2 regions of the Kitasatospora sp. NPDC050543 genome follow, and region 2 is predicted to be linked to the other one. Evidence: riboswitches for the same ligand, from Rfam matches in the RefSeq annotation. Region 2 holds a riboswitch; the other holds the start of a gene.

The links. A riboswitch is a leader RNA that binds a small molecule or an ion and turns the genes downstream of it on or off. The one in region 2 is predicted to bind cyclic di-AMP.
Region 1: linked by a shared signal. The riboswitch ahead of ACIBH3_RS01740 (transglycosylase family protein) and the one ahead of ACIBH3_RS09230 (peptidoglycan DD-metalloendopeptidase family protein) in region 2 are both predicted to bind cyclic di-AMP.

Annotation. Positions count from the first base shown of each region.
Region 1 covers NZ_JBITGZ010000001.1:417,477-421,912, forward strand. The annotation lists gene eno (phosphopyruvate hydratase) at 87-1,373, opposite strand; gene ACIBH3_RS01740 (transglycosylase family protein) at 1,696-2,691, opposite strand; cyclic di-AMP (ydaO/yuaA leader) riboswitch at 2,697-2,866, opposite strand; gene ACIBH3_RS01745 (cytochrome P450) at 3,039-4,361, opposite strand.
Region 2 covers NZ_JBITGZ010000005.1:332,152-336,587, reverse strand. The annotation lists gene ACIBH3_RS09235 (MFS transporter) at 1-1,295, opposite strand, end outside; cyclic di-AMP (ydaO/yuaA leader) riboswitch at 1,614-1,767, shown strand; gene ACIBH3_RS09230 (peptidoglycan DD-metalloendopeptidase family protein) at 1,771-2,820, shown strand; gene ACIBH3_RS09225 (DUF2470 domain-containing protein) at 2,987-3,703, opposite strand; gene ACIBH3_RS09220 (hypothetical protein) at 3,861-4,436, opposite strand, start outside.

The DNA of each region.
Region 1 (4,436 bases), on a different contig from region 2:
CCCTCCTGGTCGCGACGGTGCCCCGCCGCCCACCCTACGGGGTGAACAGGCGGGGCACCGGTCGGGCGTGCGCGCTACCGAAGGGTTCAGCCCTCGTGGCGGAACCGGGGGAAGGCGCCGCGGCCGGCGTACTCGGCGGCGTCGTCGAGGATCTCCTCGATGCGCAGCAGCTGGTTGTACTTGGCGACGCGCTCGGAGCGGGCCGGGGCGCCGGTCTTGATCTGGCCGCAGTTGGTGGCGACGGCGAGGTCGGCGATGGTGACGTCCTCGGTCTCGCCGGAGCGGTGCGACATCATGCAGCGGTAGCCGTTGCGCTGGGCCAGCTCGACGGCGTCCAGGGTCTCGGTCAGCGAGCCGATCTGGTTCACCTTGACCAGCAGCGCGTTGGCGGTGCCGGTCTCGATGCCCTTGGCCAGGCGGGCCGGGTTGGTCACGAACAGGTCGTCACCGACCAGCTGGACCTTGTCGCCGAGCTTGTCGGTCATCGACTTCCAGCCGTCCCAGTCGGACTCGTCCAGCGGGTCCTCGATGGAGACCAGCGGGTACGCGGCGACCAGCTCGGCGTAGTACGCGATGAGCTCCTCGGCCGAGAGCGCCTTGCCCTCGAACTGGTAGGCGCCGTCCTTGTAGAACTCGGAGGCGGCGACGTCCAACGCGAGCGCGACGTCCTTGCCGGGGACGTAGCCGGCCTTCTTGATGGCCTCGGTGATGAGGTCCAGCGCCTCGCGGTTGCTGTCCAGGTTCGGGGCGAAGCCGCCCTCGTCGCCCAGGCCGGTGGAGAGGCCGCGCTCCTTCAGGACGCCCTTGAGGGTGTGGTAGACCTCGACGCCCCAGCGGACGGCCTCGGAGAAGGACTCCGCGCCGATCGGAGCGATCATGAACTCCTGGATGTCCACGTTGGAGTCCGCGTGCGAACCACCGTTGAGGATGTTCATCATCGGGACGGGCAGCACGTGCGCGTTCGGGCCACCGAGGTAGCGGAACAGCGGCAGGTCGGAGGCCTCGGAGGCGGCGTGCGCCACGGCGAGCGAGACGCCGAGGATGGCGTTGGCGCCGAGCGAGGACTTGTCCGGGGTGGCGTCCAGGTCGAGCATGGCCTGGTCGATCAGGCGCTGCTCGGTGGCGTCGTAGCCGACCAGCTCCGGGCCGATCTGCTCGATGACGGCCAGGACGGCCTTCTCCACGCCCTTGCCGAAGTAACGGTTCTTGTCACCGTCGCGCAGCTCCAGCGCCTCGAAGGCGCCGGTGGAGGCGCCGGACGGGACAGCGGCACGGCCGGTGCTGCCGTCGTCGAGACCGACCTCGACCTCGACCGTGGGGTTGCCACGGGAGTCGAGAATCTCACGGGCTACGACGACATCAATGGACGGCACGAGGCATCTCCTATGCGGAAGCAGGTCCTACGGACAGGTGTGGCGTCAGCGGACGATTGCGGAGTCGTTTCGACCAGAGCCTAACGGCACGGGCCCGCCGGGCCACGCTGGCCCAGGTTCCGTCTCAGGGTGTGGCCCGGCTACCCGCCGGTAGTTCACCTGGTTGCCCCACGGGAGGCACCGGGAGCCCCGCCGAGGGCCGTACCGGGGCGAACCCGGTACGGCCCGTGCGCCACAGTCGCGTTGCAGTCAGAGCACCGCCGCGGTGCAACCGCGGCGCCGCCGTGTCACGGCCGTATCGCGCCCGGCCGGGACCTGGCCGTCAGCCCAGGTGCAGGACCTGGCCTGGGAGGATCAGGTCCGGGTTGTCACCGACGGTGTCGCGGTTGCCGTCGTACACCGCGTGCCAGCCGCCGGCGACCTGCTGCGCGCCGGCGATGGCGGAGAGGTTGTCGCCGGAGCGGACGGTGTAGTCATGGGCGGCCGGCGCGGGCGCGGCCTCGGGCGCGCTCGCCGGGTCGGACACGCTGGCCTGCACCGGCGCGGGCGCGGGCGCGGCGACCGGCGCGGCGGCGGACTCGGCCACGGGCTGCGCCTCGGGCTCGGCGGCGCGCTCGTCGGTGGACGCGGCCGGGGGCAGCGAGGTGGGCGGGGCACTGGAGTCACCGGCGAACTGGCTGTAGACGCTCTGGTGGCTGGTCCAGTACCAGGCGCCGTTGTTCTGGTACCAGTACACCTTCGCGTCCTCGTCCCAGCCGGCCTTGCCGGAGAAGACCGGGGCGGAGCTCGGGGCGCTCGGCCGGATCGGCTTGGAGTCGACCTTGGGCTCCGCCTGCTGAGTGTCCGCCGGGGCGTCCGCGGGCTTGGGCTGGACGGCGGCCGGCGAGGCGTCCGAGGAGGACGAGGCCGCGGAGCCGGTGTCGACCTGGGCGGCGGCGCCGCCCTTGGCCAGCCCCGCCTTCGCCGAGCAGACCGGCCAGGCGCCGGGCCCCTGCGCGGCGAGGACCTTCTCGGCGACGGCGATCTGCTGGCCCTTCGACGCCTGGTGCGCCTGCGCGGCGTACTGGTTGCCGCCGTAGGCCTTCCAGGTGTTGGAGGTGAACTGCAGCCCCCCGTAGAAGCCGTTGCCGCTGTTGATGCTCCAGTTGCCACCGCTCTCGCACTGCGCGACGGCGTCCCAGGTGAAGACGTCGGCTGCGTGGGCTCCGGTGGCGCTGAGCAGCGGCATCGCGAGTCCGACGCCGGTCACTCCGGCGACGGCGATCGCCTTCTCGGTCTGGGTGCGACGACGGTGACGGCCATTACCAGCGAACAGCATGTCGGTGTCCCTCTCCGCCCGCCTGCGAGGTGAGCTGTCGGGTTCGGACCGGGAGGTGGCCCGGCCGCGTGGAGCGGGAATCTCTTCCCGCGCCTGCGGCTTCACCCCAAGCCGTGGGGACGGCAACAAACCTGGTTCCCCCGCCCCTGCCCAGGGGTCTGGTCGGTTTCCCGAAACGCGGCGGGCAGGACTCGGCGTTCCACGCTCGGGGCTCGCACTGCGAGCTCCACGGAGGTTAGACGGATCCTCATACCGATCACAAGCTCATATCGCAGACATCACATAGAAATTACGACAGTCGATTGATCGTCCACAAACGGTACAAGTATGTCCGGATTGATCCGCATTCAGATCGCCTCTGACGCAGGTCGATCGACACGCCGTCCGCGTGACACCCCTGTTGCCCGCGAGGCCTCAGGGGTGAATGCCACGGGAAGTTCACGAAGCCCTCGCATGATCAGACCGCCACGCCAGCGCAGGTCATCGGGGTCGGCGGCGAGACGAAGATCGGGAAGTCGGGTGAGCAGTGTGGCCAGCGCGGCCTGACCCTCCAGCCGGGCCAGCGGCGCGCCGATGCAGTAGTGGATTCCGTGGCCGAAACCGAGGTGCGGGTTGTCCTTTCTGGCCAAGTCGAGGGTGTTCTCGGCCGCGAACCGGGCCGGATCGCGATCGGCCGCCGCCAGCACCACCAGCACCGGATCACCGACCGGGATGTCCACCCCGCCGATCGTCAGCGGGCTCGTCGCGAACCGCCAGGTGGCCAGCTCCACCGGTCCGTCGTAGCGCAGCAGTTCCTCGACCGCCGTCCCCAGCAGCCCCTGCTCCCCCCGCGCGATCGAGGACTGCAGCAGCGCCCGCTGCTCCGGGTGGCGCAGCAGCGCGAACACCCCGTTGCCGATCAGGTTGACCGTCGTCTCGAAGCCCGCGAACAGCAGGATGAAGGCCATCGCCGCGGCCTCGTTCTCGGTCAGGTGCTCCCCGTGGTCGCTGGCCCGGATCAGCCCCGAGATCAGGTCGTCGCCGAGGTCCGCCCGCTTGCGGTGGATCAGCTCCAGCAGGTACGAGCGCATCCGCTTCACCGCCCGCGCGACCCCGCCGCGCGGACCGCCGCCGTGGCGGATCATCATGCCGGCCCAGTCCCGGAAGTCGTCCTGGTCCTCCTCCGGTACGCCCAGCAGGTCGCAGATCGCGTAGATGGGGAGCGGGAAGGCGAACTCGTGGATCAGGTCCGCCGACCCGCGCGCCGCGAACGAGTCGATCAGGCGGTCGGTCAGCTGCTGCACCCTCGGCTGGAACTCGGCGACCCGGCGCGGGGTGAAGGCCTTGGACACCAGCCGGCGCAGCCGGGTGTGGTCCGGCGGGTCGATGTTCAGCAGGTGCGTCATCAGATCCGCGCTGCGCTCACCCGGAATCCCCACCCGGCCGCTGCGGTGGGCCTGCTCGCTGTGGTGCGCCGGGTTCTTGGACAGCCGGCTGTCGGCCAGCGCCTGCCGCGCGTCCGCGTACCTGGTGACCAGCCAGGCGTCCACACCGCTGGGCAGCGTGGTCCGGTGCACGGGCGCGTGCTCGCGCAGCCACGCGTACGCGGGGTACGGGTTCGCGGCGAACTCCCACGTGAAGAGGGGCGGCTGGGCGCCGGCGGGCTGATCGGGGCTGGGCTGATCTGGCATGTCTTGACCGTATCCGTTGGCGGGGAGGGGTGAGCCTGGTCACCTGCGGGGTAATCCCTGTTGCGGAGGGTCGTG
Region 2 (4,436 bases):
GGCACCCGGTAGGCCTCCCCGCTCAGCCCCGACAGGGCGGGCAGCGCCGCGACGGCGAGCAGGCCGGCCGCCCGGGCGGCGGCGTTGTTGACACCGCTCGCGATCCCGGCCCGCCTGACCTCCACGGCGGCCAGCACCGTCGCCGTCAGCGGCGCGACCAGCAGCGTCATCCCGCAGCCCAGCACCGTGCTCGCGGGCAGCACGTCCGTCCAGTAGGAGGCGTCCGGCCCGATCCGCAGCATCAGCAGCACCCCGGCCGCGCAGATCAGCGGGCCGACGAAGAGCGGCAGCCGCGGGCCGATCCGCTTGCCCAGGCGCCCGGCCCGCGAGGACAGTGCGAGCATCAGGATCGTGATCGGGAGCAGGGCCAGGCCCGAGGTGAGCGGCGAGAAGCCGCTGACCGTCTGCAGCTGCACCACCAGCAGGAAGAACACCCCGCTGAACGCGCTGTACACGCAGAGCGTGACCAGATTGACGGAGGTGAACAGCCGGGAGGCGAACAGCTCGGGCGGCAGCATCGGCTCGGAGCGGCGCCGCTCGGTGGTGATGAAGGCCGCACCCAGCAGCACCCCGGCCACCGCCGTGACCCAGACCGCGGGTGAGAGTCCCTCACCGGCCGCCGTCAGCGCGTAGGTGATCGCGCCGAGCGCGAGCGCGGCCAGCGTGGCGCCGAGCACGTCGAAGCTTCCGGTGGCGCTCTCGTCCCGGGTCTCCGGAACGTGACGGGCGGCGACCGCGACCACGACGGCGGCCAGTGGCACGTTCAGCAGGAAGATCCACCGCCAGCCTGGCCCGTCCACCAGCCAGCCGCCGAGGAAGGGGCCGACGGCCGCGGCCACCCCGCCCAGGCCCGACCAGAGGCCGACCGCGGGGGAGCGGTCCTCCGGGTGGAAGGAGGCCTGGAGCATCGCCAGGGATCCGGGGGTGAGCAGTGCGCCGCCGATCCCCTGGAGGGCGCGGGCGGCGATCAGGAACCCGATCGAGGGCGCGGCGGCGCAGGCGGCCGAGGCGACGGCGAACCAGCAGACGCCGAGTAGGAAGATCCTGCGCCGGCCGTACCGGTCGCCGAGCGCGCCACCGAGCAGGATCAGCCCGGCGAGTGTGAGCAGATAGGCGTTCAGGGTCCACTGCAGGGCGGCCAGTGAGGCGTTCAGATCGATGCCGATCCGGGGCAGCGCGACGTTGACCACGGTGCCGTCGAGCATGGCCATGCTGGAGCCCAGGACTGTGGCGAGCAGCACCCATCGCCCCTGTGCGGTGCCGAGCCGCAGTCCGCCGGCGGAGTCTTTTGCCACGGCCCGATCGTGCGCGCCCGGGGGTGAAGTGACAAGGCTCACCGGCGGCGTGTCGGCCGGTGACCGAGAATATCCGGCCGTGTACGGAGTGCCCCGAATATGACCGGATCCTCGGTGGCCGGTAGCGCAGCGCAACTGGATTGTGCACATACTGCGTAGGCGATCATTCGGAGCGTCACGGTAATTCGGCGAATTGTTGACCGGTGAAGAGATCGACATTGCTTCGATCGGGTCGATGGGCTTTGCTTCAGCGACCGCCCGGCCCTGGTCCGGACGGCTCCCCGGGTAGAACGCCTAGTCCTGCCGCTGCCCGGAGGTATCGGAACTGAGCTCTGTACGGCAGGAGCGGGGGAACCACAGGTAAGTTGCCGTCCCGGAATTCCGGGGCGGCTTGGGGTGAAGCCGCGCTTGCGGCCGGGCAACTCCAGCCCGAACCCGACAGCTCACCTCGCAGGCGTCGGAGAGGAAATCCCCCATGCCCGCACAGGCAACCCCCCTTCGTAACCGCCTGCCCCGCCTCGCCCGCATCGGCATCGCCACCGGCGTCGTCGGCGCCGTGTTCGGCCTCCCGCTGGTGACCGCCGCGACCGCCCAGGCCCACGAGGCCCCGGCCGCCAAGACCCAGCAGTCGGCCCCGGCCGCCGCGACCAGCACCGACGCTGTCGCCGTTGCCGAGAAGCCCGCCGCCGCGCCCGCCGAGGCCGCTCCGGCCCCGGCCGCCGCGCCCGCCGAGCAGAAGTACAAGGTCGTCGGCGGCGACTCGCTGTCGAAGATCGCCGCCTCGCACAAGGTTGAGGGTGGCTGGCACGCGCTGTACGACCACAACCGTGACGTGGTCGGCGCCAACCCGAACCTGATCTTCCCCGGTCAGCAGCTCTCGCTGAACGGCAAGCCGGTCGCCCAGGCCCCCGCGGCCCCGGTCGAGAAGCCCGCGGCCCCGGTCCAGAAGCCCGCCGCCCCGGCGAAGAAGCCCGCCGCCCCGGCCCCGGTCAAGCAGACCCCCAAGCCGGCCAAGCCCACCGAGAAGCCCGCCGCCCCGGCGAAGCAGGCCCCCAAGCCCGCCGCCACCACCCCGGCCACCCCGGCGCCCGCCACCAAGCCGGCCACCGCCAACGCCTCGGGCTACACCGCGCCGATCGCCGGCGCCAAGCTCGGCACCGCCTACGGCGTGGCCGGCTCCATGTGGGCCAGCGGCCACCACACCGGCGCCGACTTCGTCGCCCCGACCGGGACCCCGCTCAAGGCTGTCGCCGCGGGCACCGTGGTCAAGGCCGGCCCCGGCGGCGCCTACGGTAACGAGGTCGAGATCAAGCTCGCCGACGGCAAGTACGCCCAGTACGCCCACCTGTCCTCGATCGGCGTCAAGGTCGGCCAGACCGTGACCGTCGGTCAGCAGATCGGCCTCTCCGGTGCCACCGGCAACGTGACCGGCCCGCACCTGCACTTCGAGATCCGCACCGGCTCGGAGTACGGCTCGGACATCGACCCGATCGCGTACCTGCGCGCGCACGGCGTCAGCATCTGATCCTCCGGGATCCGCTCCACCGCGGTACCTGACCAGTCGCGGTGAACACACCGGGCCGGGCCGGCTTGCGAAGTCTCTTCGCGGCCGGCCCGGCCGGTCGCGTTTGTGCCCGCGGCGGCCGTCGTACCGGACGCACCGTCAGCTCCGGCCTCGCCCCCCGCCCGGCTCAGCGGGCGGTCGGGCCGGTGTGGGCCGCGGCGAGCAGGGCGTGCACGGCGTGGCCGAACTCCTCGGCGTCGGCGACCTGCCGGGGGAAGGCCAGCCGGACGTCCTGGTGGGTGCGCTCGCGTTCCAGGCGCAGCACGATGCCGAGCCGGTCCAGCGCCAGCGGTACCACCTGGTGAACGCCCGCGAGCAGGCCCGGCTCGATCAGCCGGGTGAGGGTGAGCAGCGCGTCCGGGTGGTCGTCGGCCAGGTGCGTGAGCAGGCCCGCCTCGTACCGGGCGAGCGGGTCGGCCTCGGCGGCCGCGAGGGCGGCGCGGTCGACGCACGAGCTTCCGTGCGGGGTGCTCAGCGCGGCCTGGGTGATCTCCAGCCAGAGATGGGCGAACTGGCCGTCGTCCGCCCGGTGGGCCGGGTGCAGGCGCCCGGCCACCGCGAGCCGGCCGCGGATCCGCTGGCGGACGGCGACCGGTGCCACGTCGGTCAGTTCGAGCACCGCGCTCGCTCCGGTGGGCGGCGCCTGTGCGGCGGCGAGGGCCGGGTCGCTGTCGGCCGGGACGCTCAGCCGGAGCCTGCCGCCGCCGCGGGCCAGGGAGTGGCCCGCGAAGAGTTCGTAGCGCTGCCCGCCGACCGCGAGGGTCAGGGACGCGGCGGCGGTGAGCAGGCTGCGGATGCGCTCGGCGTGGGTCGGCTCGGGTGTGTCGCGGTCGACGTGGCTCATGTCAGCGCTCCGGGTGGCGTAGGCAGGGACAAGATTAGGTTAGCCTTACCTTGGTCATTCGGGGCTGGTTGGCAACACCCGGCCGCCCGCGGGGTCCGCGAGGCCGGGGTGGCCCGGTGGACGGGGTGTGCGGCGGCGGCAGTTCGCCGGCCGTCGTTCAGGAGTCCCGGATCAGGCGGCCGAGTGGGAACGCGGTCGCGTCCTCGGCAGGCCGGGAGAGGTGCAGGGCGGTGTGGAAGTAGCCCTCGCTCTCCTTGCCGGCCGGGTCCTCGCCGGCCTCCGTGACGGCGTCGATCGCATGCCGCCGCTCGCCGGGCCCGCTGAAGCGCCGCTGGGGGAAGGTCGGCGCGCAGGCCTTCTCGGTGATCAGGTCATGGGGCGCCAGCCCCTCGGCGATCGGCTGGTAGGAGCCGGTACGCAGCACGAACGCGGCCACCCAGACCGGCTGTTCGGCCGCTGCCAGCAGTGGCTGGAAGGTGCGCGGGGACAGGAAGCTCGCGCCGCCGGTGACGGTGATCAGCCGGGCGTGCCGGGCGGCGGCCAGCAGCTCGGGGCTGGGCGGGCCGGCCTCCAGATTCTCGGCGAACCCCTCGTCCAGCAGACCCACGGCACGGGCGTACGCGATCGCGTTGGGCGCCACGTCCAGGCCGACCATCCGGGCGGCGTCGGGGCGCCGGTGCGCGGCGTACCAGCTCCGGTCCCACTCGGCCAGCTCGGCCGTGCCGAGCCCGGC